One region of the Aestuariimicrobium sp. T2.26MG-19.2B genome, then DNA from elsewhere that is predicted to be linked to it. Evidence: predicted binding sites of a transcription regulator. Region 1 holds the regulator's gene; the other holds the start of a gene.

Region 1 (14,602 bases):
TTGGCAGCGCCCAGCCGGCGAACCTTGGTGGGTCCGAGCGTGACGTTGTCGAGGATCGACTTGTGGCTGAACAGGTTGAAGGACTGGAAGACCATGCCGACGTCGGCGCGCAACTGGGCGAGGGCCTTGCCCTCCTCGGGGAGTCGCTGTCCGTCGATCAGGATCTCGCCCGACTCAATGGTCTCGAGACGATTGATGGTGCGGCACAGGGTCGACTTGCCCGAGCCCGAAGGTCCGAGCACGACGACCACCTCGCCCTGACGCACGGTGAGGTTGATGTCCCGCAGCACATGGTTGTCGCCGAAGTGCTTGTTGACGTCCTTCAGCACGACCAGGTCGCGGCCCGAGGTGGACGGCGACTGCGAAGGCTCTGCGACTGCGCTCATGCCCGGAACACTAGGGCAAGCATGCGGGTGGGGGCTCGGGTTCGCTGCTGAGGCCCCCATCTGTTGCCAACCTGTAACACCCTCCCGAGAGGAGTCAGCGGACCCTGAAACCCCAGCTCGCCGACCACTCCGCGCCGGGTTGCAGGGTCACCAGACCGTCGTGCGTCGGCCCCGGGTTGAAGGCATCGGGGCCGCAGCTCATGGGCTCGATGGCCAGCGACAGACGGTCCGCGGGGGTGAAGATCTGCAGCCAGGGCAGCTTCTCGTCGGCCCACAGGGTGATCTCGCCGTCTCGTCCGCGGACGTGCAGCTCCCAGGCCCCGTCGACGCCGGCAAAGGCACGGTCAAAGGTGCGAGCCCCGAGCGGCGCACTGTCGTCCAACTGCTCGGACGTGCCCTGGGTGTCGACCAAGCTGATGGGCAGGAGGCGGTCGGCCTCGACGTCGAGGTACTGCCGGAACGGCGAGCGGACCACCCACTCGTCGATGGGGCCCCCGACCTTGACGTAGGGGTGGGCCGCGTATCCCCAGGGGGCGGGAGTCGAGCCGACGTTGCGGGCGCTCACCTCGACCGTGAGGCCGGTCTCGTCCACGCGGTGGGTCAGGATCGCCTCGACACCGAAGGGGTAGCCCGGTTGCGGGAGCACGCGGACCTGCTGTTCGACCTCAGTGTCGGTGTGGTGCACCAACTGCCACGGCACCCAGGCCACCAGCCCGTGCAGGGCGGTGAAGCGGTCGATCTCGTTGACCGGAAGCTGGTGCTCGGCACCGTCGAAGCCATAGCGACCGTCGCGGATCCGGTTGGGCCACGGCAGGAGTTGTTGACCTTGGCTCCCCTGGGGCATGTCCTCGGGCCCGAACCCCCACAGGCGGTCCTGGCCCCCGATGGTCAGGCTGCGCAGCGTGGCGCCCTGCTCGGTGACGACGGCCGAGACCTCGCCCGCGGTGATCTGGTACTGCTCGCCGGTGGGGTGGTGGGCTGCTGGTGCGTGCATGGACGTCACGCTAGCCACTTTGCTGCGACCGTGCGGCCGCGGGGACGATGGTCGGGCTCCCAGTTCGGCGCCGGTAGAATCCGGCCCATCATGACGTCTCCCACCATCGCCCGGCGCACCTACCAGGTCGTGACCTACGGCTGCCAGATGAACGTTCACGACTCGGAGCGGATCTCGGGTCTGCTCGAGGACGCTGGTTACGTCCGCACGGAGGCGGACGACCAAGCCGACTTGGTCGTGTTCAACACCTGCGCCGTGCGTGAGAACGCCGACAACAAGTTGTACGGGAATCTCGGGCACATCGCTTCGGTCAAGGCCGTCCGTCCGGGGATGCAGATCGCCGTGGGCGGGTGCATGGCCCAGAAGGACCGGGACACGATCACAAACCGCGCGCCGTGGGTCGACGTCGTCTTCGGAACCCACAACGTCGGCGCGTTGCCCGTGCTGCTCGAGCGCGCGCGCATCGAGCAGGAGGCGCAGGTCGAGATCGTCGAGGCCCTGCAGACCTTCCCGTCCAACCTGCCGACGCGTCGTGACTCCGCCTACTCGGCCTGGGTCTCGATCTCGGTGGGGTGCAACAACACCTGCACCTTCTGCATCGTCCCGGCCCTGCGTGGCAAGGAGACGGATCGGCGTCCGGGCGACATTCTGCGCGAGATCGAGACGCTGGTGGCCGAAGGAGTGCAGGAGATCACCCTGCTCGGCCAGAACGTCAACTCCTACGGAGTCGAGTTCGGTGACCGTGGTGCGTTCGCCAAGCTCTTGCGTGCCTGCGGTGGGGTCGAGGGACTTGAGCGGGTGAGGTTCACCAGCCCGCACCCGGCCGCCTTCACCGATGACGTGATCGAGGCCATGGCCGAGACCCCCAACGTGATGCCGCAACTGCACATGCCCCTGCAATCCGGGTCGGACCGCATCCTGCGGGAGATGCGCCGCTCGTACCGCGCCGAGCGCTACCTCGGGATCATCGAGCGGGTCCGCTCGGCCATGCCCGAGGCGGCCATCACGACCGATCTGATCGTGGGCTTTCCCGGCGAGACCGAGGACGACTTCCGCCAGACCCTCGACGTCGTGGCCGCCTCGCGGTTCGCGGCCGCGTTCACCTTCCAGTACTCGATCCGTCCGGGGACACCGGCGGCGACCATGCCCGACCAGGTGCCCAAGCCCGTCGTCCATGAGCGCTACGAGCGATTGCTGGACCTGGTGAACGACGTCGCCCACCGGGAGAACCAGGCGCTCGAGGGACGTGAACTCGAAGTGATGTTCGCCGACGGGGAGGGTCGCAAGGACCAAGCCACCCACCGCATGAGCGGTCGCGCCCGGGACAACCGTCTCGTCCACGTCACCGTGTCCGAGGACGCTGCCCTGCGCCCGCGCCCCGGTGACATCGCCACAACCGTGGTCACCCACGCCGCCCCACACCACCTGAACGCCGACGCCGGCATCACCGACCTGCGTCGCACCCGGGGCGGGGATGCCTGGCAGCGGCGTCAGGAGACTCCTGCTGTGCCTGCGGGCGTCTCCTTGGGCATGCCGACGCTTCGGCCCACGTCCTGACCGCGTTCATCGGTCCTCCGGGACGTTCATCGGTCCCGCGAACTGGACGCTGCACGAGCTGGACGTGGGACGAGTTGAACGCAGAAGGGGACGAGCGGCTTCGCTCGTCCCCTTCGTCATGCTGGAGTTTCGGGTACCGCTGGTGTGCCGGTACCGCTGGTGATGCTGTTCGTGCTGCTTGATGTGCAGCGGCAATCAGAGGTTGCCGGTCTTGTCCTCGATGAAGGCCTGACCTCGGTCAACCTGGCCTGAGTACTTGCCGCCGGTCTTGTCGTCGACGAAGTCGCCCGCCTGCTCCACGCCACCATCGATCTGGTCTGCGTGCTGGTTCGCCAGCTCCTGGCCCTTGTTGACCAGGTCGGAGTCATTGCTGTCGTCACCGTCGAACGCATTCTTCACATCGTCAAGCAGTCCCATGTGGTCTCCCTTCTGCGTGCGATCCCCGGAGGGCTTGGATCCACTGTGCACACGAGCGATCCGGCTGTCAGGCGTTCGCGTCAGATTTCTCCCACGATGGTCGTCGATGGGCTCCCGGGTTGCCCCAGTTCCAGCGCCTCGCCCGATGCCCCGGGTGCTGCCGCATCCGCCACCGGTCCCTTCCGGGGCTGGCAGAATGACGGGGTGCCCACGTCCGTCCCGTTGATCGTCCTGGTCGGCCCCACAGCCAGTGGGAAGTCGCAGCTGGCCGTTGACCTGGCCTGCACCCTGTCGGCCTCCGGACGTCCCAGTGAGATCGTCAACGCCGACTCCATGGCGGTCTATCGAGGGATGGACATCGGCACGGCGAAGCCCACCCCTCATCAACGGGAGGCGGTCCGCCACCACCTGGTCGACATCTGGGAGCCCGCGGTCACGGCGTCGGTGGCCGAGTTCCAGGAACTCGCCCGAGACGTGATCGCGACACTGCGGTCCCACGGCACCATCCCCGTCCTGGTGGGCGGATCCGCGCTCTACACCCACGCCATCACCGACGAGTTCGACTTCCCCGGAACCGACCCGCGGGTGAGGGCCGCATGGCAGCACCGTTACGAGACGGTGGGGGCAGAGGCCCTGCACGCCGAACTCGCCGCCATTGCCCCCGAGGTCGCGGAGCGGATCGAGCCTGGGAACGCCCGCCGAATCATCCGGGCCCTCGAAGTCATCTCGCTGACGGGCACCTTCACCGCGACTCTGCCGGAACCCACCTACGCCCTGGACGAGGTGCACCAGTTCGGCCTCGAGGTCGAACGTGGGGTGATGGACGCCCGGATCGCCCAACGGGTCGACGAGATGTGGGACCAGGGATTCGTCGACGAGGTGCGTCGACTCGAGGCTCAGGGCCTGAGATCCGCGCGCACGGCGTCGCGAGCCCTCGGCTATCGACAGGTGCTCGACCATCTCGCCGGCGCCTGCACCGAGGAGGAGGCCCGGCTGGCCACCGTGGCGCAGACCCGACGCTTCGCCCGCAAGCAGCTGGGTTGGTTCAGGCGGGATCCACGGATCACCTGGTTGCCCGCGGGCGACCCGGCCAACGTCGATCGGGTCATCGAGTCGCTATGAGCTGAACCGCCGGTGCGCCCCTCAGGGAGCGTGAAAGACTGCGGGGATCACACCACGGGAGGCACACGTGCGCAGGATCAGGTTCGCCAAGGGTCACGGCACCGGCAACGACTTCGTGATCGTGGCAGATCGGCACAACACGATGCCGTTGTCGGCCAATGATGTGCGGACCCTCACCGACCGCCATTTCGGAATCGGTGGCGACGGAGTGTTGCGTGCGGTGAAGGCCGAGCACATCCCCGAGTGGGACGGCGATCCCGACCTGTGGTTCATGGACTACCGCAACGCCGACGGCTCCATCGCCGAGATGTGCGGCAACGGGCTGAGGGTCTTCGTGCGCTACCTGATCGAGAACGACTGGCTCAACCAACCACGGATCGCCACCCGTGCCGGGGAGCGTGCCGTCCAGGTCACCAACGACGGTACCTTCACCGTCGACATGGGCGAGGTGACGCTGGGTGGCACCGTGGAGGTCGACCTGGAAGGGCGCAACTGGTCGGCCACCGTCGTGGACGTCGGCAACCCCCACGCGGTCGTGTTGCTGGACGAGGGCACCGACCTCGCGGGGCTCCCGGTGCAGCAGCAGCCCAGGTGGCAGCCGTCCGAGGCCTTCCCCGAGGGTGTGAATGTCGAGTTCGTCGTACCCACCGGCGAGCGCTCGATCGCGCTCAGGGTGCACGAACGGGGCAGCGGCGAGACCCTGTCATGCGGAACCGGGGTGGTCGCAGCGGCGGCAGCGTTCGCCCGGGCCAGTGGGGGCGGGTCGGGCAGCTATGCGGTGACCGTTCCGGGTGGCCAACTCTGGGTCAGTCTGGGCGACCAGCGAGCGACCCTGACCGGTCCGGCCGTGCTCGTGGCAACCGGGGAGACCAGCCTTCCCGACTGAATTGCGCTGGTCGTGTGACGGTTCGGCTGGCAAAATGGATGGACGATGACCCAAGCACCCCAGCATTCGCTCGAGCCCAGCGACCTCGACGCCATTGAACTCGCGACCACAGAAGTCGACCCCGGCGGACTCGATGACGAGGACGACTACCTCGAGGGGGACGAGCTCAGCGATCCGTGGGCCGAACCCGACCCCGAGGAGGAGCAGGGCTTCGACGGTGACCAGATCGACCTCGCTGCCCGGCACAGCCTTCGCCGGGTGGCGGGCATTTCGACCGAGCTCGAGGACGTCACCGAGGTCGAGTACCGCCAACTCCGACTCGAGCGGGTGGTGCTGGTCTCCGTCTGGACCTCCGGCACCGAGCAGGACGTCGACAACGCCATGGCTGAACTCAAACTGCTGGCAGAGACCGCGGGCTCGCAGGTGCTGGAGGGGCTCGTCCAGCGCAGGAAGTCTCCCGACCCCGCCACCTACATCGGACGGGGCAAGGTGGATGAGGTGCGTGAGGTGGTCGTGGCCACCGGCGCCGACACCGTGATCTGCGACGGGGAACTGCAACCTGCCCAGCTGCGCAACCTCGAGGACCGGATCAAGGTGAAGGTCGTCGACCGGACCGCGCTGATCCTCGACATCTTTGCCCAGCACGCCAAGAGCGTCGAAGGCAAGGCCCAGGTGGAGCTGGCCCAGCTGAGCTACCTCAAGCAGCGGTTGCGTGGGTGGGGTGGGAACCTCTCCCGCCAGGCCGGCGGTCGTGCGGCCGGTGGCGCGGGAATCGGTGGCCGTGGCCCCGGTGAGACCAAGATCGAGACGGACAGGCGCCGGATCAACACTCGCATCGCCCAGTTGCGGGCCCGGCTGCGGGAGATGGACGGGGTACGGGAGACCAAGCGCGCCGATCGCGTGCGCAACCGGATCCCCTCGGTTGCGATCGTGGGCTACACCAACGCCGGCAAGTCGTCCCTGCTCAACCGTCTGACCCACGCGGGGGTGCTGGTCGAGGACGCCCTGTTCGCCACCCTTGACCCGACCACCCGCCGCACCAACGCCTCCGACGGACGGGTGTTCACCCTCACCGACACCGTCGGCTTCGTGCGTCACCTTCCCCACGACCTGGTGGCGGCGTTCGCGTCCACACTGGAGGAGTCGACCCAAGCCGACCTTCTGCTGCACGTGGTCGACGGTTCCGACCCCGACCCCATCGGGCAGATCAATGCGGTGCGGACGGTGCTCAACGACATCGGGGCTGGTCACCGAGCCGAGCAGATGGTCATCAACAAGATCGACCGTGCCGACCCGGACACCCTCACCATGCTTCGCAGCCAGTACCCCGACGCCGTGTTCGTGTCGGCGCGCACGGGTGAGGGCATCGATGAGCTCAGGCGGGCCACCGAGGCGAGGTTGCCGGTGCCCGAGGTCGAGGTGACTGCCATGGTTCCCTACGCACGCGGTGACCTGATCGACAAGATCCACCGCACCGGCCAGTTGGTGACCAGCGAACACACCGCGGACGGCACCTTGGTGACGGCCCACGTCCACCCCGGACTCGCAGCAGAGATCGAGCCCTACCGGCGCTGAGTTCGGGCGCCGAGGAATGTCGGACGTGTTCGTTACCATGTCCGGGTGACTCAACAGCGCCGGCATCGGGACGTACTCGCGGCAGCTGTGGCCGGGTTCGGTGGCGAGGAGCGGCCGGGCCAGGAGTTGATGGCTGACGCCATCGCCGACGCGTTTGACACCGGTGTGCACGCACTCATCCAGGCCGGCACCGGCACGGGCAAGTCCCTGGGCTACCTGGCCCCGGCGCTCGACCGCTGTACCACCAGCGGCGACACGGTGATCGTCGCGACCGCCACCTTGGCCCTGCAGGCGCAGCTGGCGAAGAAGGACATCCCGGCCGCGCTCGACGCCATCGAGGCCGTCCACGGCAAGCGTCCCGCGACCGCCATCCTCAAGGGCCGCACCAACTACGCCTGCCTCCACCGCGTGCGCGAGGGACTGGCACCCGATCAGGACACCTTGCTGGGTGGGGAGGAGGTGGCCGAGGCCGCCAAGGCCTCAGGAGCGGGCGCGGAATCGGTGATCGGCGCAGAGGTGGTGATGCTGCGTGAGTGGGCCGAGCAGCAGTTGGCCGAGCATGGTGTGGCTGACCGCGACGATGCCCCCAGTCACCTGCCCCGTTCGTGGGAACAGGTCTCGATCCCGGTGCGGGAGTGCCTGGGGGTGCAGCGCTGCCCGTTCGGGTCCGAGTGCTTCGTGGAGAAGTCACGCGACGAGGCTCGCAAGGCCCAACTGATCGTCACCAACCACGCGTTGCTGGCGATCGATGCCATGCACGGTGGCACAGCTCTGCCCGAGCACGACCTGGTCGTGATCGACGAGGCCCATGACCTGGTGTCCCGGGTCACCGGGGCGGCCTCGGACGAGCTCAGCCCCCAGCTGGTGGAGAGGGTGGCTCGCCGCGCGCTCAACCATGTGGACGACGACACCGGCATGCAACTGCTCGAGGCGGCCGACGCGCTCAAGTCCGCGCTCGACGAGGCACCGGTGGGGCGGATCACCGAGGCGGGGGTGATGACCCAGGCCTTCGCCCTCGTGCGTGATGCCGCCCGTCACGCCGTCAGCCAACTCGCCACCAAGCCGGACGACCGTCCAGCGGTCATGCAGGGAGCCGACGCCGAGAAGACCCAGGCCGCCGCCGCCGTGAAGGAGATCTTCGACATCGCCGAACGCATGGCGGCCCTGCGACCCGCCGATGTCGTGTGGACCACTGACCGGGATCGGTTCGGGCGCTGGGCCCACGTGGCCCCGTTGTCGGTGGCCGGCCTGATGAGGGAGGCCGTCATGAGCACCGCGACAGTGGTGATGACCTCTGCGACCCTCAAGATCGGCGGCGACTTCGACCAAGTGGCCCAGACGGTCGGGCTCAAGCGCAAGGAACGGGTGGACTCACCCTCGGTCGAGGTCGACCGCGCCGAGGAGTCCACCGAGCTGCACTGGGCTGGCCTCGACGTCGGATCGCCGTTCGACTACCGGCGACAGGGCATCCTCTACGTCGCGGCCGACCTGCCCAACCCCGGTCGTGAACAGATGGCCCCCGAAGTGCTGGCCGAGGTGGCGGAGTTGGTGTGGGCGGCCGGCGGTCGAACGCTGGGGCTGTTCGCTTCCCAGCGGAACGCCGAGGCCGCCGCCCGGCACGTGCGTGCGCAGTTGCCCGACCTCACCATCCTCTGCCAGGGCGATGCCCAGCTGCCCGAGTTGACGCGGAGGTTCATCGAGGACCCCCATGCAAGCCTGTTCGGAACCCTGTCGCTGTGGCAGGGGATCGACATCCCCGGCGACACCTGCGAGTTGGTGATCATCGACAAGATCCCCTTCCCTCGCCCGGACGACCCTTTGATGCAGGCCAGGCAACAGGCTGTCACCGAGGCGGGTGGCAACGGCTTCATGGCCGTGGCGGCATCGCACGCCGCCCTCCTGCTCGCGCAGGGAGCAGGTCGGCTGATTCGACGAGCCAGCGACAGAGGCGTGGTGGCGATGCTCGATCCGCGCCTGGTCAAGGCGAGGTACGGATCATTCCTGAGGGCGACGATGCCGGAGTTCTGGATGACCGCAGACCGTGAGGTGGCAGTGCAGGCCCTGAAGCGGCTGCAAGCGGCACGGGAGTCGTGACTCACACCTTCCGCATCACCGCGACGACCTTGCCGAGAATGCTGGCGTGGTTGCCGTCGATGGGGGAGTAGAGCGGGTTGTGCGGCAGCAGCCACACCTGTCCCGGAACCCGCTTGAAGGTCTTCACCGTGGCCTCGGTGTCGAGCAGGGCCGCGACGATGTCACCGTTCTCCGCAGTCGGCTGTTGTCGGACGACCACCCAGTCGCCGTCGCAGATGGCGGCCTCGATCATCGAGTCGCCTCGCACCTCGAGCATGAACAGGGTGCCTTCCCCCACCAGTTGGCGGGGGAGCGGGAAGACGTCCTCGATGACCTCCTCGGCCAGGATCGGGCCGCCGGCGGCGATACGACCGAGGATGGGGACGTTGACGGCGGTGGGGAAGGTGTCGTTGATGCCCGTCACGTCGAGGTCGTCCGCCACACCTCCGGACGCCGTGGCCCTCGTCGTCGGTGCGCTGGCCCGCAGTGGGGTCGGAGCCGGTAGCGCGGCCGTTTGTTTCGCGGAGAGATCGGTGGCCGGCATCCGCACCTCGATGGCGCGGGGGCGGTTGGGGTCACGGCGCAGGTAGCCCTTGGCCTCGAGTGCGCGCATCTGGTGGGCGACCGACGAAGGGGACGCGAAGCCCATCACGGACGCCACCTCACGAATGCTCGGCGGGTAGCCCTTCGACTCGATCGAGGCACGAATGACCTCGAGGATCCGGTGCTGGCGAGGCGTCAGCCCATCGGCACCAGGGTTGGCCTCCGCCGGAGAGGAGGCAGCGCCGAGTTCGGCCTGGATCGCCGCATTGCTTGGTCGGCCCGGCCCACGCTTGGTGACGGTCCGGCGACGCTTGCGGGGGGTGGGTGCCTCTTCTCCTGACATGTGCCTGACGGTAGGCAGAATCGAACGAGATTTCAAACACCCGGGCCGCGTGTTCCGGTGTCGCGAAGGAAATTGTCAGAGCTGCCCTGTTGGGTGAGAAGTGTTCGGCAACCCATCACGTTGGCCGACGAAGCCCGATGGAGGCAGAGACACGCGGATTGATTCGAACCGTTGTGCGATTCACTCCGGGCGGCTAGTGTTATCGAACAGGTGTACAGGCACTGCGGTCCGAGTCGCTCGGGGCGGTGCACAACCCGGGTCCGGAGGATGTCCGGCCCAAGACAGAGGAGTGAACGATGACTGCTGCGGCTACCACCCTGGCCCCCGTCCTTCCCCGCCCCCGAGTTCGTGGGCGCGCCGACCGTCGCCTCTCGACCGGGCCGCGCCCCACCGGACCCCGACTGCATCGCCCGCTCGCGTCCGCACCCACCGCGTCACCGCTGTCGGGTCGTGCGTGCACCGTGCCCACCGCCGCTCGCGTCGGCATGCGTACCCCGGCGGTGATCGAACGCGTCCAGATCACCGAGCGTGGCCTGGCGCTCGTGTTGGGCAGCCTCGCCTGCCTGGTCGTGTTGTCCCTTGCCGTGGTAGTTAACACCTTCCTGGGCTTCTCGAACGCACCCTTGGGCTGAAGGGTCGTGATCCTGTGGCCGTCCCTGAGGGTCCGGCCCAGCCACATCGGAGGCTTAGTTCGCCACCGGTGGTGATCGGTGGAGTCGAGCAGTCCCACATCTTGTGTCGGCGTGTCGTCGCGGTCCCCTTGACCTGCGCAGATCACGTGTCTACAGTCACTACATCTAGTAGTTCCGTGGATGTGATTCGTCCACAGGTTGTGGTGGGTTGTCCACTGGTTGGGTGACTTGTCCACATCGTGTCCACAGGTTCATCCCCAGCCCGAGCCGGGATGAAGCGCGAGCAGGTCAGGGAGGTGGGTCGGGTGCACTGCCCCTTCTGCCGCAACGCGGATTCACGTGTGCTGGACTCGCGCGCCTCGGACGACGGGACGTCCATCCGTCGCCGTCGCCAGTGCCCTGCCTGCGAGCGTCGATTCACCACGGTCGAGCAGATGCAACTCGTGGTCGTGAAGAAGTCCGGTGTGGTCGAGCCGTTCAGCCGCGACAAGGTCGTCCAGGGTGTCCGCAAGGCCTGCAAGGGTCGGCCCGTGAGCGATGCCGACCTCGCCAAACTCGGCCAGCGGGTGGAGGAGGCTCTCCGCGCCTCCGGCATGGCCGAGGTTCCCACCGAGGAGGTGGGGGTCGCCATCCTGGGTCCGTTGTCGGAGCTCGACCCTGTCGCCTACCTCAGGTTCGCCTCGGTGTACAAGCACTACGAGTCGGTCGACGACTTCGCCGCCGAGATCGCGGCCATGCGCGAAGGTGCGCAGCTCGATCCCGACGTCGAAGCCGTCGCCCAACCCGACCGGGTCCGCAAACACCGCGCGAGTTCCCCGGCCTCTGCCCAGCCCACCCTTGAATCCATCGGCTGACCCCCATTCAGCAGCCGACGCCCCCAGCACCGCCCCCGCCCCTGACTCCGTCAGGTCACCACCAAGAAGAGGAAGTTCCCGCCATGAGCGAAACCACCCGCTCGACCCGTCGGTCGGGCAAGAAGTCGTCAGGCCTGACGATCGACCGTGTGTTCTCCCGCGAGGGAGCGCATCCCTTTGACGACGTCACCTGGGAGAAGCGCGACGTCGTACAGACCAACTGGCGAACCGGCGAGACCGTGTTCGAGCAGCGTGGGGTGGAGTTCCCCTCGTTCTGGAGCCTCAACGCTTCGACGATCGTGACCACCAAGTACTTCCGTGGCGCTGTGGGAACCGATGCCCGCGAGACGAGCCTGCGCCAGCTCATCGACCGCGTGGTGAAGACCTACACCCGTGCCGGCATCGAGAACGACTACTTCGCCTCGGACCTCGACGCAGAGATCTTCGAGCACGAACTGGCGTGGATGCTGCTGCACCAGTACTTCAGCTTCAACTCGCCGGTCTGGTTCAACGTCGGAACCCAGAGCCCCCAGCAGGTCTCGGCCTGCTTCATCCTGTCGGTCGACGACTCGATGGACTCGATCCTCAACTGGTACAAGGAAGAGGGATTCATCTTCAAGGGCGGTTCGGGTGCCGGTCTGAACCTGTCGCGCATCCGCTCCTCGAAGGAACTGCTCAGCTCCGGTGGCACGGCCTCCGGCCCGGTGTCGTTCATGCGCGGCGCCGACGCGTCCGCGGGAACCATCAAGTCGGGTGGCGCCACCCGTCGCGCCGCCAAGATGGTGGTGCTCGACGTCGACCACCCGGACATCGAGGAGTTCGTCGAGACCAAGGCTCGCGAGGAGAACAAGATCCGGGCCCTGCGCGACGCAGGTTTCGACATGGACCTCGGCGGCCGTGACATCACCTCGGTGCAGTACCAGAACGCCAACAACTCCGTCCGCGTGACCGACGAGTTCATGCGCGCCGTCGAGGAGAACGGGCTCTTCGGCCTGCGTTCGCGTGGCGACGGCTCGATCATCGAGGAGGTGCACGCCAAGGAGTTGTTCGGCAAGATCGCCAAGGCGGCCTGGGAGTGCGCCGACCCGGGCATCCAGTACGACGACACCATCAACGCCTGGCACACCAACCCCGAGACCGGACGCATCACTGCGTCCAACCCCTGCTCGGAGTACATGAGCCTCGACAACTCCTCGTGCAACCTGGCCAGCCTGAACCTGATGAAGTTCCTGACCGACAAGGACACCTTCGACACGGAGTCGTTCGTGAAGGCCGTCGAGCTGATCTTCACGGCGATGGACATCTCCATCTGCTTCGCCGACTTCCCCACCGAGGCGATCGGCCAGACCACCCGTGACTACCGCCAGCTGGGCATCGGCTACGCCAACCTCGGCGCCCTGCTGATGGCCCTCGGCAAGGGCTATGACTCCGAGGGTGGTCGTTCGCTCGCGGCTGCCATCACCTCTCTGATGACCGGCGCCGCCTACCGTCGCTCCGCCGAACTCGCGTCGGTGGTCGGCCCCTACAACGGCTACGCCCGCAACCAGGCCGCTCACCAGAAGGTGATGCGCAAGCACCAGGCCGCCAACGACGACCTGCGCACCCTCGGTTCCCTCGACGGTGACGTGCACAAGGCCGCGACCCGCGAGTGGGAGAACGTGGTCAAGCTGGGCAAGACCAACGGCTTCCGCAACGCACAGGCGTCGCTGCTGGCCCCCACCGGAACCATCGGCTTCATGATGGACTGCGACACCACCGGCATCGAGCCCGACTTCTCGCTGGTCAAGTTCAAGAAGCTCGTCGGCGGCGGCTCCATGCAGATCGTCAACCAGACCATCCCGCGGGCCCTGAAGAACCTGGGCTACTCCACCGAGACCGCCGAGGCCATCGTGGAGTTCATCGCGGAGCACGGTCACGTGATCGACGCGCCCGGTCTCAAGCCCGAGCACTACGAGGTCTTCGACACCGCCATGGGCGCCCGCGCGATCAAGCCGATGGGCCACGTGCGCATGATGGCCGCGACCCAGCCCTTCCTGTCGGGTGCCATCTCGAAGACGGTCAACCTGCCCGAGACTGCGACGGTGGAGGAGATCGCCGACGTCTACCTGCAGGGATGGAAGCTGGGCCTGAAGGCCCTGGCCGTCTACCGCGACAACTGCAAGGTCGGTCAGCCCCTGTCCGATGCGAAGAAGAAGGACGAGAAGGCGCCTGAGGCCGTCGCCGCAGCAGCGCCTGCGCCCGAGGTGCGCGTCGAGTACCGTCCTCGCCGCACCCGTCTGCCCAAGTCCCGTTCGGGTCACACCACCTCGTTCTCGGTGGCTGGCGCGGAGGGCTACATGACCACCAATGACTACCAGGACGGCCGTCTGGGTGAGGTCTTCCTCAAGCTGGGCAAGCAGGGCTCCACCCTGGCCGGCGTGATGGACGCCTTCTCGATCGCGATCTCGGTGGCCCTGCAGTACGGCGTTCCGCTGGAGACCTACGTCCAGAAGTTCACCAACCTCAAGTTCGAGCCGGCCGGCATGACCGACGACGCCGACATCCGCATGGCCCAGTCGATCATGGACTACATCTTCCGCCGCCTGGCGCTGGACTACCTGTCGTTCGACGAGCGCTCCGAGCTCGGGGTCTACACCGCCGCCGAGCGAGCCCGCTACGTCGAGACCGGCACCTACCTCTCCGAGGAGGACGAGGCGGGAATGCCCGAGGCGGAGCAGCTCAAGAACGACGAGGCCGACAACCGTCGCTTCGACGAGGCAGGTGCGAACCAGCCGTCGCTGGTGGCGGCTGAGCCGGTGGCGACTCCGGCCCCGGGTTCGGCGCACACCACGGCCGAGCTGATGGAGGCGATCACCGGCATGTCGGTGGATGCCCCCCTCTGCATGACCTGCGGTACCAAGATGCGTCCGTCGGGCTCGTGCTACGTCTGCGAGGGCTGCGGGTCGACCTCCGGTTGCAGCTGAGACCCATCTGAGTCACGGCATCTGTGGCTCCCCGCGTCGGGCTGGTCTCCAGGAGGCCAGCCCGACGCGGCGTCCACGACGCCCGGCGGTTCGCTCGTCACAGCAGGTGATGACTGAGCGCGTGCGCGACGGCACCCGCTCGGGTGGGCTGCTCCAGCTTGCCGAGGATGTGGGACAGGTGACGGTGGACGGTGTGCGGACTCACGGTCAGGGTCTGGGCGATCTGCTGGTTCGTCATCCCCTGGGCGACGCACCGG
Region 2 (14,602 bases), 230 kb from region 1:
ACGCCTTGCTGGGCGACCTGTTGCGTGACCACGTGATCATGCTGGGCTGTGGTGAACGGTCCCTGCGGGTGCGGCCGCCGTTGACCGTCACCCGCGGGTCCATCGACCGAGCCTGTGACGCGCTCGACCACGCGCTCACCCGATGGGATGACTGATCAGCGGGGGCTGCCCGTCGTGATGTTCGCGGCGGCGCCGCAGCAGGATGGCACCACCGGACGAGGCCAGCAACGTCAGCCCGGCGATCAGCACCGCCCCACCGGCTCCCAGCGATCCCTCGGTCCACTCGACCAGTGCCTCGGTGACCGAGACGGTCAGAGCCACCACCCCGACGGCGAGGAAGGGCCAGTCACCGCGCCACCAGTACAACCCGAACAGCACCAACGCGATCGCGAAGGTCATGGCGTGGGCCCATCCGGGGTTCTCCTGGCTGAGCAGGAACTGCGCACCGGCGAGCAGGTACACCGACCCGACGGCCCTGCCCAGGGTCACCTCGCGCCACCGGTGCAGTTCGGCCAGCACGAGCCACGTGGCACCGACCACCAGGATGGCCAGGCTGCGCCACAGTTCTGCACCGCGACCCTCGCCCAGCCAGGTGGTGACGATCAGGTTGAACACGGCGATCGCCAGGCCCAGGTGCACCACGATGCTCGGGACCACCAGATAGGCCACCAGCAGCACCACCAGGGCCAACGAGACACCCCAGGTCATCGACACGTTGTGCATGTCGTAGTTCTCGGGAGGGTGGTACCGGGTGGTGAACAGGTAGCTGCCCACGGCCAGTCCGACGCCGACGGCAGCCGCCAACGTCAACGTGCTGACGAAGTAGCGAGGACGAAGGGCGAGGCGTCGTCCGCTGTTCCAGGAGCCCCCGGCGATCCGGGTGGTGAGGGCCGCCCCGACGAGCAGCACTGCGGCGATGGCCAGGATGATGATGCTACGGGGCAGCGGTTCGATCTCACCCCAGTACTGGGCTCCCAGCAACACGATGGAGGCGACCACGAGGGCTGCGCCGGCATAACCTGCGACCTCCGACAGACGCGGGCGACCACTGCCCGCGGGTGGGACGGATGGAGGAGCGGCGAGCGCCCCCTCCCCAGGGTTGGTGGTCACCTGTTTGGTGTTCACGGAGTCGGCGGCGGCGGGAGTGGCGGCCGGCACGGGCGTAGTCGCGAGCGAGCGCTCGACCACGGTGAGGGCGGCCTCGGCACGGGCTGTGTCGAGGATTCCCTCGGAGACGAGGGCCGCCACGATGCGGCCCGAAGTGCCACTCTGGTACATGAACCAATGATACCCCCGGGGGCATGGTTCAGCGGTGTGAAAGAGCTCACGACAGGTAGCCCCGCACGGGTGCTGGGGCAGCGGCCGAAAGCGTCGCGGGAAGGTGTTTCATGACTGGCTCAGGGTTCGTCGAGACCCATCGACTGAGGGCGGCGTTCGCCCGGTCGCTGTCGTCCATGTACGGCAACGAGGTGCCCGCCTACACCACCTTGGTCGAGGTCTCGACGCAGGTGAACAGCGATGCGCTCGCGGCAGATCCGGCCCGCGCCCAGCGCTTGGGACGGATCGACCGGGTGACCGCTGAGCGCCATGGCGCCATCCGGGTCGGTACCGCCCGCGAGTTGGCGAGGGTGGCGACCATCTTCGCTGCGCTGGGCATGTCGCCGGTCGGGTTCTACGACCTGCGGGGCTCACAGAGCACCAGCCTGCCGATCGTGTCGACTGCCTTTCGGCCGACCAGCCGTGAAGCGTTGGCGATCAACCCGTTCCGGGTGTTCACGTCGGTGCTGGTCACCGACGACCGGCGCTACTTCGACGCCGACCTGCAATCCGAACTGGACGCCTTTCTCGCACGGCGGGAACTGTTCCCCGACGTGGTCATCGCCCTGGCCCAACGGGCCGAGCGGGAGGGCGGTCTCGACGAGGGAGACGCCGAGGAGTTCCTACGCCGGGCCACGGCCTGCTTCGAGCTGTCGACCGAACCGGTGGACCGCGCCTGGTACGAACGGCTGGCGCGGATCTCGGGGGTGGCCGCCGACATCGGCGGTGTCACCTCGACCCACATCAACCACCTCACGCCGAGGGTGCTCGACATCGACGACCTCTACCGGCAGATGACCGAGCGGGGCATCACCATGATCGACGAGATCCAGGGGCCACCACGCTGGCACGGACCCGACGTGCTGCTGCGGCAAACCTCGTTCAAGGCGTTGGCCGAACCACGACGCTTCCGCGAGGCGGACGGGTCGGTGGTGGAGGGTCACCTCAGCGTGCGCTTCGGTGAGGTCGAACAGCGCGGCATCGCCCTCACCCGTGCGGGGCGTGACCTCTACGATCGGCTGGTGGTCGAGGTCGACGAGCGGGTGGCCCGGGGTGCCGAGCGGGACGAGGCGAAACTCGCGGCCTGGCAGTCGCTCCCCACCACCGAGGCCGACCTGGACCGGCTGGGACTGGGGTTCTTCGAGTACCGGCTGAGCGCTGATCGTCCCGCCGGTGAACCGCCCGCCGACCTCGATTCCCTGCTCGACGGGGGTTGGCTCGAGGCGACGCCGATCGTCTACGAGGACTTCCTGCCGCGCTCGGCCGCGGGCATCTTCGCCTCGAACCTCGACGACGCGGGCACCAGTGACACCGCCGCCGAGGGGAGTCTCCGCGACGAGGGTTGGATGGCCGAGGCCCTGGGTCGCGACCTGGGCGATCCGTTCGTCCTCTACGAACAACAGCGTGCCGCCTCCCTGGCCACGTGCGCGCACGACCTGGGACAGGACCGCGTCCGAATCGCCCGACCCCCAACCCAGCAGCCCCCAACCGAGCAGCGCCGAACCGACACCCCAGGAGCCTGAATGACCAGCCACGACGACCTCGTCGACCGCGCCCGCCGAGCCTTGACCGCCGTCGGTGTCTCGCTCCCGGAGATGTCCGACTCGCCCATGAGCGCCCGCTCCCCCATCAGCGGTACCGATCTGTTCCCGCTGCCCCCGGGCGGCGATCCGGCCGCCGAGATCGGACGAGCGTCCGCCGCCTTCAGCGGCTGGCGGGAGGTGCCCGCCCCCGTGCGGGGGCGGGTCGTGAAGCGTCTGGGCAGGCTGATCAGCGAGCACCAGGAACACCTCGCCGACCTCGTCACCATCGAGGCGGGCAAGATCCGCTCCGAGGCGCTCGGTGAGGTGCAGGAGATGGTCGACATCTGTGATCTCGCCGTCGGGCTCTCGCGGCAACTGTTCGGTCGGACGATGCCCTCGGAACGGGTCGGGCACCGGCTGCAGGAGACCTGGTACCCCGTGGGGGTGGTCGGCGTCATCTCGGCCTTCAACTTCCCGGTCGCCGTCTGGTCGTGGAACACCGCTGTCGCCCTGGTCTGCGGGAACACCGTCGTCTGGAAGCCCAGCGAACTGACCAGCCTGTGTGCACTGGCCTGTTCGGCCCTGGTGGAGCGCGCACTGGTCGAGGAAGGTCACTCCCCCGACGTGCACCGCCTGCTGCTGGGCGACCGGTCGGTGGGCGAGCTGCTGGTGGACGATCCGCGGGTGGCGCTGGTGAGTGCCACCGGGTCCACCAGGATGGGTCAGCAGGTGGGTCCCCGGGTCGCGGCCCGGTTCGGGCGTTCGCTGCTCGAGCTCGGCGGGAACAACGCCGTCATCGTCACTGCCAGTGCCGACCTCGACCTGGCAGTCAGCTCGATGGTGTTCGCTGCTGCCGGCACCGCCGGTCAGCGCTGCACCACCCAGCGCAGGCTGCTCGTGCACAACTCGGTCGCCGATGAGGTCTGCCGCAGGCTCGAACGCGCGTTTGCCTCGCTTCCCGTCGGCGACCCGTTCGACGAGCACACCCTGGTGGGCCCGCTGATCAACGAACATGCCGCCGACCAGATGTCGAGCGCACTCGAGGCCGCCCGGAACCAAGGTGGCGCCGTCACCGGTGGCGAACGGGTCGACACCGGCATGGGCGGGGTGTGGGTCAGGCCGGCACTCGTCCGGCTTCCGGAGCAGACCGGGGTGGTGCTGACCGAGACGTTCGCCCCGATCCTGTACGTGCTGACCTGGGACGCCCTGGACGAGGCCATCACGCTGCACAACGCGGTACCGCAAGGCCTGTCTGGGGGCATCTTCACCCGCGATCAGGCGGAGGCCGAGCGCTACCTCGCCGCGGCCGACACCGGTATCGCCAACGTCAACGTGGCCACTTCGGGGGCCGAGATCGGTGGCGCATTCGGCGGCGAGAAGCAGACCGGGGGTGGCCGGGAATCGGGGTCGGATGCCTGGCGGGGGTACATGCGCCGCCAGACCGCCACCATCAACTACTCGGGCCACGTCGCCCTTGCCCAGGGTGTGGACTTCGGCTGAGGGTCACCCGTGACCCGCCTGCGGCGGTAGCGTCCGGCGCGTGACCAGATTCATGGACCGGTCTGGTGGCTGGCCGCCCTACGCGAACGGACGCACGGTCGGTGAGTGTCTCGGCGTGGTGCTGGACGAGACATGGTGGCACCACCGCTTCTGCGTCCGAGACCTCGACCTGATCACGGCTTCGTCCGATCGGGAGGGCGCAGGTGGCTGAGTCACCCACCCCCTTGCATCTGTCAGCGGCCCAGGCTCGTCGGATCGCGCTCACCGCCCAATGCCTGACCGCACGTCGCCCGTCGGGCGTCGTAGACACGGTGGACAGGCTGGCCGCCGTCCAGGTGGACCTGACCAGTCATGTCGCCCCCAACGTCGAGTTGGTGCTCTGGAGCCGGCTGGGCGACGGGTTCGACACGGAGCAGTTGGGGCTGGCCCTCGAGCGGAGGGAACTCGTCGAGATCCACGGGTTCCTCAGGCCTGCCGACGACTTCGCGCTGTTCCGGGCCCAGATGGACGCATGGCCGGGCCCGCACGCCGCCGACTGGCAGGTCGCCAGCGCCCGGTGGCTGGACGCCAATGCCCGGGCCCGGGATGACATCCTTCAGACCCTGCGCTCAGAGGGACCGCTTCGGTCCGGTCAACTGCCGCAGGACGGGTTCGTCAGGCCGTGGCGCTCCTCGGGCTGGAACTCAGGCAAGAACGTGCAGATGATGCTCGAGCGTCTCGAGGAGGCCGGTCAGGTGGCGGTTTCACACCGGGAAGGCCGTGAACGCGTCTGGGACCTGGCCGAACGCATCTACCCCGAGGTGTCGCCCGTCGCTCTCGACGATGCGCCCCGCCTGCAGGCGGAACGTCGGCTCGGCTCGATGGGACTGCTCCGGGCCACGTCGGCCAAGGTTCCCGGCGAGCCCAATGACGTCGGTGAGATCGGGGTGGAGGCCCTCGTCGAGGGAGTCCGCGGTCGCTGGCGTCTGTCCCCCGACCTCGTCCCCGTCATCGACGATCTCAGTGAGTCCTTCAGTGGACGAACCGCGCTGCTCTCGCCACTGGACCGGCTCATCTTCGACCGACGGCGGATGGCCGAGTTGTTCGAGTTCGACTACACCCTCGAGATGTACAAGCCGGCCGCGAGCAGACGGTGGGGCTACTTCGCGCTTCCCGTGCTGCACGGCGATCGTCTGGTCGGCAAGGTCGACGCCGAAGCCGATCGCCGCGGTGGATTCCTGAGGGTGCACGCCGTGCACCGTGACGAGCCCTGGGCCCCGGGGACCGTCGATGACGTCGAGCGGGAACTGGAGGCGCTGGCCCGCATGCTCGGGCTGCTCATCGAGTTCGAGTGAGGCCCACCTCACTCACGTCGGTGCGGCTCCGGGACTCGGGTTCGCCGTGGTCGGCGCACGCGGTGGATGCGGGGGTCGTGGTTCGAGCCGTCGAAGTTGATCGAGCCCCAGGAAAGACGTTCTCCACGGAAGGGGCTCCTGGCCACCTGTGGTCGGTCGGGCCAGTGTGCGCGCAGGTGGGCGGCCACGGTCGGAGCGACGCCTCCGTCCGCTGCTGGGCTCGGTGGGGCGGGGCGTCCGATGGTGTGTCCCCCAGGGGTGGTGAAGGTGAGCCCATCTGCGGTGGTGGGGCTACCAGCGATCGTGAACTCGCCCTGATGATGGGCGCGGTGGTGGTGCGGACACAGGCTGACCAGGTTCTGCGGATCAGTCGGACCGCCATCTCGCCAGTGGACGATGTGGTGGTTCTCCAGGAAGCCGGTGACCGGGCATCCCGGGAAGCGGCAGCCGCGGTCACGGTCCTCGATCAACCGACGGGTCCGGCGGGGCACGATCCGCTGTCCCCGACCGACCGCCACCGGGACGCCGTCTCGTTCCCACACGGGAGTGATCGTCCCGTCACAGGTGACGTGCCGGGCCAGGTTCGCCGGCAGCGCCCCTCGGCGATTCACCCAGGCGTGGTCGTCGACGTCCAGGTGGATCAACACCCGGTACGTCTCACGTCGCTCGACGCCGCTCACGGCCGACAGGGATCGTGTGCACACCTCGCGCAGTCCGTCCGCCAGGGTGGCTCCCGTCTGGCCGCTGGTGAACAGGGCGTCCTTGGCCTCCCGGACGGCCTGCTCCGCGAGAACGCCGTCGGTCGGAGTGCACTCGTAACGGAGCACGAACCGGCCGTCCCGTTGGTGCAGTGACAGGGTCGCTGGACGGTGTTCGGGCTTGTCGCGCGGTTCCTCGTGTAGCGGCTGCTCGCGGTCGAAGTGGTAGTGGGCGACCACCCTGGCCAGTTGCGTGGTGGTGGTCGCCTCGGCGAGGTGGGCGACCTGGTCGACCACCTCCTCGGGGGTCTCGGCCGGCAGGTGGCGGGCGATCACCGCCGCTTGGTCGAGGGTGACGGCGCCGGTCTCCATCCGGGCCACCACGGCGCCGAGGTCGGGGGCTCGCTCAGCCACTCGCACCAGGTCACGACACTGGCCGACCCCGAGCCCGGTGTAGACCTGCAGCCAGTGTTCCGGAGAGCGGACACCGTCTCCGGCCCATCCCGATGACGCCAGCAGTTCGACCGTGAACGCGACCAGATCGGCTTGTGCCTGACACAGCACACCGGCCAGGGCCGAGGCGCGACCCGTTCGGGCAGCCCACGCCTGCCCATCGCTCAACCCGTCGAACTCCGCCATGCGACCACGCTACGAAACCCCTCAGACATTTTTTCGAACACGCGTACGGATCCCTCCGCTTGGGGAAGAATGTGAACCTGTCACGCGTTGTGCCCACGGTTGTGACGAAAGGACTCCCATGGCGAACACGCACCGCATCGATGACTCAGCAGTCCAGTGGCGAGACGCCGAGGGCGGACGACAAGGCTCCCACCTGCTGCTGATGTTGCACGGTGTCGGCAGCAACGAGCACGACCTGATCGGTCTGGCACCGTACCTCCCGACCCAGCTCACGGTGGCCTCCTTGCCCGGACCCCTGCCGTGGCCCAACGGCGGCCGCTCGTGGTTCGACGTCACCCCCGATCACTCGACCGACACCAGCAAGATCTCCGCCTCCGTCGCAGGCATCCTCGACTGGCTCGACGCGCGCCCAGAGCACTTCGAGTCCGTGGGTGTGCTCGGCTTCTCCCAAGGTGCCGCGACGGCCCTCCAGTTGGTACGCACCGACATCGACCGGTTCGCCTACGTGGTCGCGCTCTCGGGCTTCGTCTACAACGGCGGCGGCGAGAACGACGCGGCCCTGGCCGCTCGCAGACTGCCGGGATTCGTCGCCTTCGGCACCGCCGACCAGGTGATCACCGCCGAGAAGACCCGCGCCACCCTCGACTGGGCACCCGACCACCTCGACCTCGAACTGCACGACTACCCGATGGGGCACACCATCATCGAACCGGAACTGGAAGACGTGGTCGCCTTCCTGCAGCGACAACTGGCGCGCACACGCGCCTGAGGTGCCCGGCGGGTGCCCATCACACCCTCACCCACTCACGGCGAACGTCCGCTGTGCCCATTGCATCGATGCATACACTGACCGCACTCCCGCCCACGGAAGGACCCCCGTGATCCAGTTCGAGCAGGTCTCGAAGGTGTACGCCCGCGGGTCCGTCGCGGTCGAGGACTTCACGCTCGTCGTCCCGTCCCACCGCACGGTGGTGCTGGTCGGCTCGTCCGGTTCGGGCAAGACGACCCTCATGCGCATGGTCAACCGGATGGTCGACCCGACCTCGGGCCGGGTGCTGATCGATGACGTGGATGTCCGCGAGGGCGACCCGGTGAAGCTGCGCCGACGGATCGGCTACGTCCTCCAACAAGGAGGCCTGCTCCCCCACCGCACCGTGGTCGACAACATCGCGACCGTGCCCGTGCTCAACGGCACCAGCCGTCGCCAGGCCCATCATGACGCCCTGGGACTGCTCGAGCGGGTCGGGTTGTCGTCCGAGGTGGCCAAGCGCTACCCGGCCCAACTCTCCGGCGGCCAGCAACAACGCGTGGGCGTCGCCCGGGCGCTGGCATCCGACCCCAACATCCTGCTGATGGACGAACCCTTCGGTGCCGTCGACCCGATCGTGCGCCGCGATCTGCAGGACGAACTGCTGCGACTGCAGGCCGATCTCGGCAAGACCATCCTGTTCGTCACCCACGACATCGACGAGGCCTTCCGACTCGGCGACGAGGTGGTCGTGCTGCGCGAGCGGGGCCAGATCGCCCAGCAGGGCACGCCGGAGCAGATCCTCGCCCACCCGGCCGACGACTTCGTCCGACACTTCATCGGTGCCGACCGCTCGGAACGGTCCCTCACCACGACCCGGGTCGACGGACGACTCGTCGTCGTCGACGGTCAGGGACGACCGGTGGGCGTCATGCGGGACGGCGCATGAACTGGTTGCGGCTCAACTGGACCCAGGTCGTTGACCTCACCGTCGACCACCTGCTGCTCAGCGTGCCCGCCATCGTGATCAGCGTGCTGGTGGCCGTCCCCATCGGACGACTGGCGCACCGCCGTCCGCGCTGGGGTTCACCCCTGTTGGGGGCCGCCTCGCTGATGTACGCCATTCCCGCCCTACCGCTGCTGATCATCATCCCGGCCGTGTTCGGCACCCCGCTGAGGTCGTCGGCCACCATGGTCATCGCGCTCAGCATCTACGGTGTCGCCCTGCTGGTGCGCACGGCCGCGGACGCCTTCGCATCGGTCGACACCCACACCCGCGACGCTGCGGTCGCGATCGGCTGCTCGCCACGAAGCCTGCTCTGGCGCGTGGACCTGCCGATGGCGCTGCCCGTGCTGTTGTCGGGCATCCGCGTGGTCACCGTCTCGACCATCGGGCTGGTCACCATCGGTGCACTGATCGGCGTCTCGAGCCTGGGCAACCTGCTCACCGACGGGTTCCAGCGGGGCATCGCCGGTGAGGTGCTGACCGGGGTCGTGGTGACCGTGCTGCTCGCCCTGGTGCTCGACGGACTGTTGTTGCTGGCCGGACGACTGCTCACCCCCTGGCGGGTGAGCGCATGAACCTGTTCGCCCAGGCACTGGCCTGGCTCGGTGACGGAACCCACTGGCAGGGCTCCTCGGGCATCCCCACCCGGGTGCTGCAGCACCTGGGAATCACGCTGCTGACCCTGGTGATCGCCGCAGCCATCGCGTGGCCGGCCGGGGTGCTGGTGGGCCACACCCGCCGCGGGTCAGGGATGATCGGGGCGATCACCGGCGGCGCCCGCGCGATCCCCACCCTGGGGCTGCTCACCCTGTTCGGGCTCTGGCTCGGCATCGGCCTGTCCGCCCCCGTGCTCGCCCTCGTGGTGCTGGCCATCCCCTCGCTGCTGGCAGGGGCCTACGCCGGCATCGAGAACATCGACGCCACCATTCCCCAAGCCGCCAAGGCGATCGGGATGACACCTGCACAGGTGATCCGCTCGGTCGAACTACCGTTGGCGCTGCCCGTCATCATCGGCGGGCTGCGCTCGGCCACCCTGCAGGTGGTCGCCACCGCCACCCTCGCCGCCTACACCAGCGACACCGGCCTCGGCCGCTACCTGTTCGCCGGCCTCAAGACCCGCGACTACCCCCAGATGCTCGGCGGGGCCCTGTTGGTGGTCGTCCTCACCCTCGTGCTCGAACTCGTGCTGGCCTCCTGCCAGCGACTCGCGACCAACCGGGTCGCACATCCCGAAAGGAACCTCCCATGACCGGAATCCCGTTCATCACCCCGGTGCCCCGGCGCTCCCTCCTCGCGCTGGCGGGGGTAGTCGCCCTCGCCGGCTGCGGCTCCTCCGACCCGCTCACCGAGGGCACCACGAGCAGCGCACCGTCGTCCGGTGGTTCGGCCGGCGGCGCGACCATCGTGATCGGCTCCCAGGACTACTACTCCAACGAGATCGTCGCGGAGACCTACGCGCAGGCCCTCGAGAAGGCTGGCCACAAGGTGAAGCGGCAGTTCAAGATCGGGCAGCGCGAGGTCTACCTGCCCGAGATCGAGGCAGGCAAGATCGACCTGTTCCCGGAGTACTCCGGCCCGCTGCTGCAGTACTGGGTCAAGGACACCAAGGCACGCCTGGCCGACGACGTGTACGCCGAACTCAAGAAGTCGACCAAGAACGGGCTGCGGGTGCTCGACCAGTCACCGGCCACCGACCAGGACTCCTACACCGTGACCAAGGAGTTCGCCGACAAGTGGGGTCTGACCACGATCGACGACTTCAAGAAGGTGACCGTCCCGATGACCATGGGCGGCAACTCCGAGGGTGAGTCGCGGCCCAACGGCCCCAAGGGGCTCGAGGCGACCTACGGCGTCAAGGTGGGCTTCAAGCCCATCGAGGACGGTGGCGGCCCCCTCACGGTCAAGGCGCTGAAGGACAACGACATCCAGCTCGCCATCATCTACACCGCCGACCCGACCATCGCCGCCAACGGTCTGGTCTCGCTCAAGGACACCAAGGGGCTGTTCCTGGCCTCGCACGTGGTGCCGCTGGCCAGCAAGAACGTGGACGACGCAGCCGCCGCGGTCATCAACAAGGTCTCGGCCGCCATGACCCCCGAAGACCTGATCAAGATGAACGGACGCTCCGTCAAGGAGGAACTGCCCGCGGCGACCATCGCCAAGGACTGGCTGGCCGAGAAGAAGCTGGGCTGACCCGTGCCCGAAGGTGATGCGGTGTGGCGGGCCGCGCGTCGACTGCACGACGCGCTGGCCCGCCGCCCCATCACCGCCTGGGAACTGCGCTGGGGTCGTCTCGGCGCCTCCGACAAGCGCGGACGAACCACCCTCGAGGTCGTCCCCCGCGGCAAACACGTGCTGCACCGGCTGGACGACGGGTGGACCCTGCACACCCACCTGCGCATGGACGGCCGGTGGGCCGTCGGCCCGGTCGGACGCGCCCGGCCACGCGGTTTCGCGTCAGACCCGTCGATCAGGGTGCTGGTCGGCACTGCCGAGAGCCTCGCCACCGGACGAAAACTGGGCATGGTCGACCTCGTCCCCACCGACCGGGAACACGAATTGGTGGGTCACCTCGGGCCCGACCTGCTCGGCGAGGACTGGGACGCCGAGGAAGCCCTCCGACGGCTTCGGGAGCGACCCGATCGACCCCTGGGTGCAGCCCTGCTCGACCAGTCCAACCTGGCCGGGATCGGCACCATGTGGGACGCCGAGATCTGTTTCCTCGAGAAGGTCAGCCCGTGGCTGCCCGTGGGCAGTCTCAACGACGCGGCTCTGGCGGCGGTCGTGGCGCGGGCCCATCGGCTGCTGACCGGCACCCTGCGCTTCCAAGGGTCGGTGTCCACCGGCGACTGGCGCGACCCGCTCTACATCTACGGCAAACCCGGACGACCCTGTCCGCGCTGCGCCACACCGTTGACCAAGGCCAGCATCGGTGAGGCACCGGAGCAGCGGGAGCTGTACTTCTGCCCCCGCTGCCAACCGGTGCCTGGTCGTGACTGAGGGGTGTCAGTCGATCTTGCGGTCGGCGGCCAGCGCATCGGCTGCCGCCTGGGTGGCGCTGCTGTCACCGTCGGTGGCGAGCTTGCCGTTGTCGTCCTCGAGATGGGCGCGGATGAACCACTGGAACTTCTCCAGCTCCGCGACCTGCGCGATCAGCATGTCCTGGGTGACCAGGTCGATGTCCTCGGACTCGTCCATCAGTTCCCGGTGGCCCTCGATCACTCCGCTGTAGACGACCGCGAGCGCGCCCAGGTGCTCCGCGGCCTGCGCACGTCCGATCGGGTAGTCGTTCCAGGTGCGGGCCTCGACCAGGGCGCCGGGGCAGCCGTTGGGAGAGATGCCCATGGCGGCCATGCGCTCGGCGACCACGTCGACCATGGCGCGGACCGCGTCGACCTGCGGGTCGAGCATTTCGTGCACACCGATGAACTTGGGCCCGAGCACATTCCAGTGCGCGTGCTTGAGGGTCAGCTGCAGGTCGTTCAGCGCGTGCAGGCGCAGCTGCAGCTTCTGAGCCAGTTCCTGGCCCTGGGCCAGGTCGACACCGGGAACCGTGAACGAGGCGTTGGTGGAGGTGCTCTGCTTGCCGCCCGACGTGGACGGGCTCTTCTTGGTAGCCATGATCTCGAGGCTACCCACGCTTGAGACCCCTTGTCAGGAAGTGGGAGGGGCTCTGCCCTTTGGGGTGGGCGCGGGCTGTCGGCATGCGATCCCACCGCCGATCCACCGACTCGAACTCGACTCGCGATCCAAACCCGTGCCCCACTTCCAGATGTTGCCCAGCACGAACCACATCTGCCGCCACAGGACGGATCTGGATCGCTACGCCAGACCGCCCACAGCCCTCAGGGATGAGCCGCAGCGACTTGGCCGGCTAGCAGCCCCGCCACCCGGCGCTGTCGAGCGTGGGATGGCTAGGTCGGGAGGTGGGTGTGAGTAGGGATTGTCCAACCACCCTGTTGTCGTCGTCGGGGTGGCACTCGCGGTGCCTCCCACACCGACCACCGACGACCCTAGGGTGAGCCTCATGAGAGCACCCGACCATCCCCCGCGCACCGCCGGCGAACTGGTGGAGGGGGTCGACTCACTGGCCGGCGAAGGGCTGTTGGACGACCACGACCTGGCCAGCGAGGACGGCCTGCCGAACCGGCCCCATGCCGGTGTCGTCATCACCATCGCCTCCCTGGGGTTCTTCCTGATCACCCTCGACATCTCCATCGTCAACGTCGCCCTCGCCCGCATCCGCTCAGAACTGGGTGGTGACATCACCGGCCAGCAGTGGATCATCGATGGCTACACCTTGGTGTTCGCCGCGCTGCTGCTGTTCGCGGGCAACCTGACCGATCGGGTGGGAGCCAAACGGGCCCTGGCCCTCGGCATCAGCCTGTTCACGGTCACCTCGGCGGCCTGTGCGCTGGCCCCCAGCACGGCCGTGCTGATCGCGGCCCGCTCGGCGCAGGGCGCGGGCGCGGCGATCATGTTGCCCGCCTCGATGGCTCTGGTTCGTGAGGCGTTTCCCGATCCCGCTCGACGGGCCAGGGCGTTGGGGGTCTGGGCCGTCGGGGGCGCCGTGGCGGGGCTCGTCGGCCAACCGCTGGGTGGGTTGCTCACCACCTTCGACTGGCGTTGGGTGTTCACCATCAACCTGCCCGTCTGCGTCGTCATGCTGGGGTTGCTGGCCCGGGTGGGCGCCTCACCGAAGGTCTCGCAGCCGTTCGACTGGCCCGGTCAGGCGTTGGGGGTCATCGGGCTGGCCGCCCTCGTGCACGGACTGATCGAAGGCGGGCACGCGGGCTTCGGCAGCCGATCGGTGGTGATCACCCTGCTGGTCGCGGCGGCGTCCTTGGTGGGGTTCGTGGCGGTGCAGGCCAAAGTCCCCCACCCCATGATGCCCCTCGACCTGTTCACCGTCCACGGGTTCCGGCTGGCGCTGCCAGTCGGGTTCGCGTTCATGGTCGGGAACTTCGGGAACGTCTTCGTGATGGCGTTGTTCCTGCAGCAGCATCTGGGGCTCAGTCCCCTGCAAGCCGGGCTGGTCTTCCTTCCCCCCGCCTTCTTCTCGATCGTGTCCAACCTCGTCAGCGGGCTGGTCACCAACCGGTACGGGGCTCGACTTCCGGTCGTCGGCGGGCTGCTCGCCATGGTCGTCGGACTCGTCGCCCAACTCATCACGGCCCCACTTGGCCTGCCGTGGCTCATGTCAATCTGCATGATCCCGATCGGAGCAGGCGGGGCATTGGCGATGCCCTCGGTCACCAGCGTGGTGCTCGAGGGGGTGCCCGCGCACCGCGCAGGCACTGCCAGCGCCGTGTTCAACACCTTCCGCCAGGTCGGCGGTGCCGTCGCGATCGCCGTCTTCGGGGCCCTGATCGCCGAGCCGGACCACATGGTGACGGGTCTGCGCCTCAGTCTGGGGATCGCGGCGGCCCTGATCCTGCTGGCTGCGCTCAACAGCCTGCGGATCAGACCCCGAGCGCAAACAACCGCCTAGACAGGGCGAACGGTCGCCACCTGGTCTGCCAGCAGCCCCGCCACCCGGCGCTGTTCGAGCGTGGGATAGCTCGGTCGGGAGGTGGCCGTGAGCAGGAAGTGGCCCACCACCCTGTTGCCGAGGTGCACGGGGACGGCGACGTACTCGTCGTCGGGCAGTCCGGCAGCGTCCACGTCGACCGGCTCCCCGTTGCGGGTCAGCCCACCGTCATGGTCGAGCACGGCGATCCGGCTGTCACCCACGGGGCCATCGACGTAGCGGCAGCCGTCCGCGACGAGGATGGTGCCGATCTGGCGTGCCACGACCTCCACGAGGGCGTCAGGTTCGGCGCTGCCGGCGGCGACGG

The links. The regulator LexA, encoded in region 1, represses DNA repair genes until DNA is damaged. The targets are predictions, from matches to a motif close to TCGAACANNTGTTCGA.
Region 2: a site for LexA is predicted at 7,045-7,060, ahead of QQZ11_RS11340 (HNH endonuclease signature motif containing protein). Genes of this name have one in related genera too.

The regions. Positions count from the first base shown of each region.
Region 1 covers NZ_CATNLW010000002.1:87,231-101,832, forward strand. The annotation lists gene QQZ11_RS10185 (amino acid ABC transporter ATP-binding protein) at 1-386, opposite strand, end outside; gene QQZ11_RS10190 (aldose 1-epimerase family protein) at 481-1,380, opposite strand; gene miaB (tRNA (N6-isopentenyl adenosine(37)-C2)-methylthiotransferase MiaB) at 1,471-2,937, shown strand; gene QQZ11_RS10200 (antitoxin) at 3,133-3,354, opposite strand; gene miaA (tRNA (adenosine(37)-N6)-dimethylallyltransferase MiaA) at 3,559-4,476, shown strand; gene dapF (diaminopimelate epimerase) at 4,544-5,362, shown strand; gene hflX (GTPase HflX) at 5,408-6,937, shown strand; gene QQZ11_RS10220 (ATP-dependent DNA helicase) at 7,067-9,031, shown strand; gene lexA (transcriptional repressor LexA) at 9,033-9,896, opposite strand; gene QQZ11_RS10230 (hypothetical protein) at 10,193-10,528, shown strand; gene nrdR (transcriptional regulator NrdR) at 10,834-11,382, shown strand; gene QQZ11_RS10240 (vitamin B12-dependent ribonucleotide reductase) at 11,466-14,345, shown strand; gene QQZ11_RS10245 (LuxR family transcriptional regulator) at 14,443-14,602, opposite strand, start outside.
Region 2 covers NZ_CATNLW010000002.1:320,479-335,080, forward strand. The annotation lists gene lat (L-lysine 6-transaminase) at 1-155, shown strand, start outside; gene QQZ11_RS11315 (hypothetical protein) at 136-1,278, opposite strand; gene hglS (2-oxoadipate dioxygenase/decarboxylase) at 1,389-2,840, shown strand; gene QQZ11_RS11325 (aldehyde dehydrogenase family protein) at 2,841-4,340, shown strand; gene QQZ11_RS11330 (hypothetical protein) at 4,381-4,551, shown strand; gene QQZ11_RS11335 (DNA glycosylase AlkZ-like family protein) at 4,544-5,674, shown strand; gene QQZ11_RS11340 (HNH endonuclease signature motif containing protein) at 5,683-7,011, opposite strand; gene QQZ11_RS11345 (alpha/beta hydrolase) at 7,130-7,780, shown strand; gene QQZ11_RS11350 (ABC transporter ATP-binding protein) at 7,890-8,708, shown strand; gene QQZ11_RS11355 (ABC transporter permease) at 8,705-9,340, shown strand; gene QQZ11_RS11360 (ABC transporter permease) at 9,337-10,014, shown strand; gene QQZ11_RS11365 (ABC transporter substrate-binding protein) at 10,011-10,958, shown strand; gene QQZ11_RS11370 (DNA-formamidopyrimidine glycosylase family protein) at 10,962-11,765, shown strand; gene QQZ11_RS11375 (Dps family protein) at 11,772-12,386, opposite strand; gene QQZ11_RS11380 (MFS transporter) at 12,793-14,256, shown strand; gene QQZ11_RS11385 (DUF4118 domain-containing protein) at 14,253-14,602, opposite strand, start outside.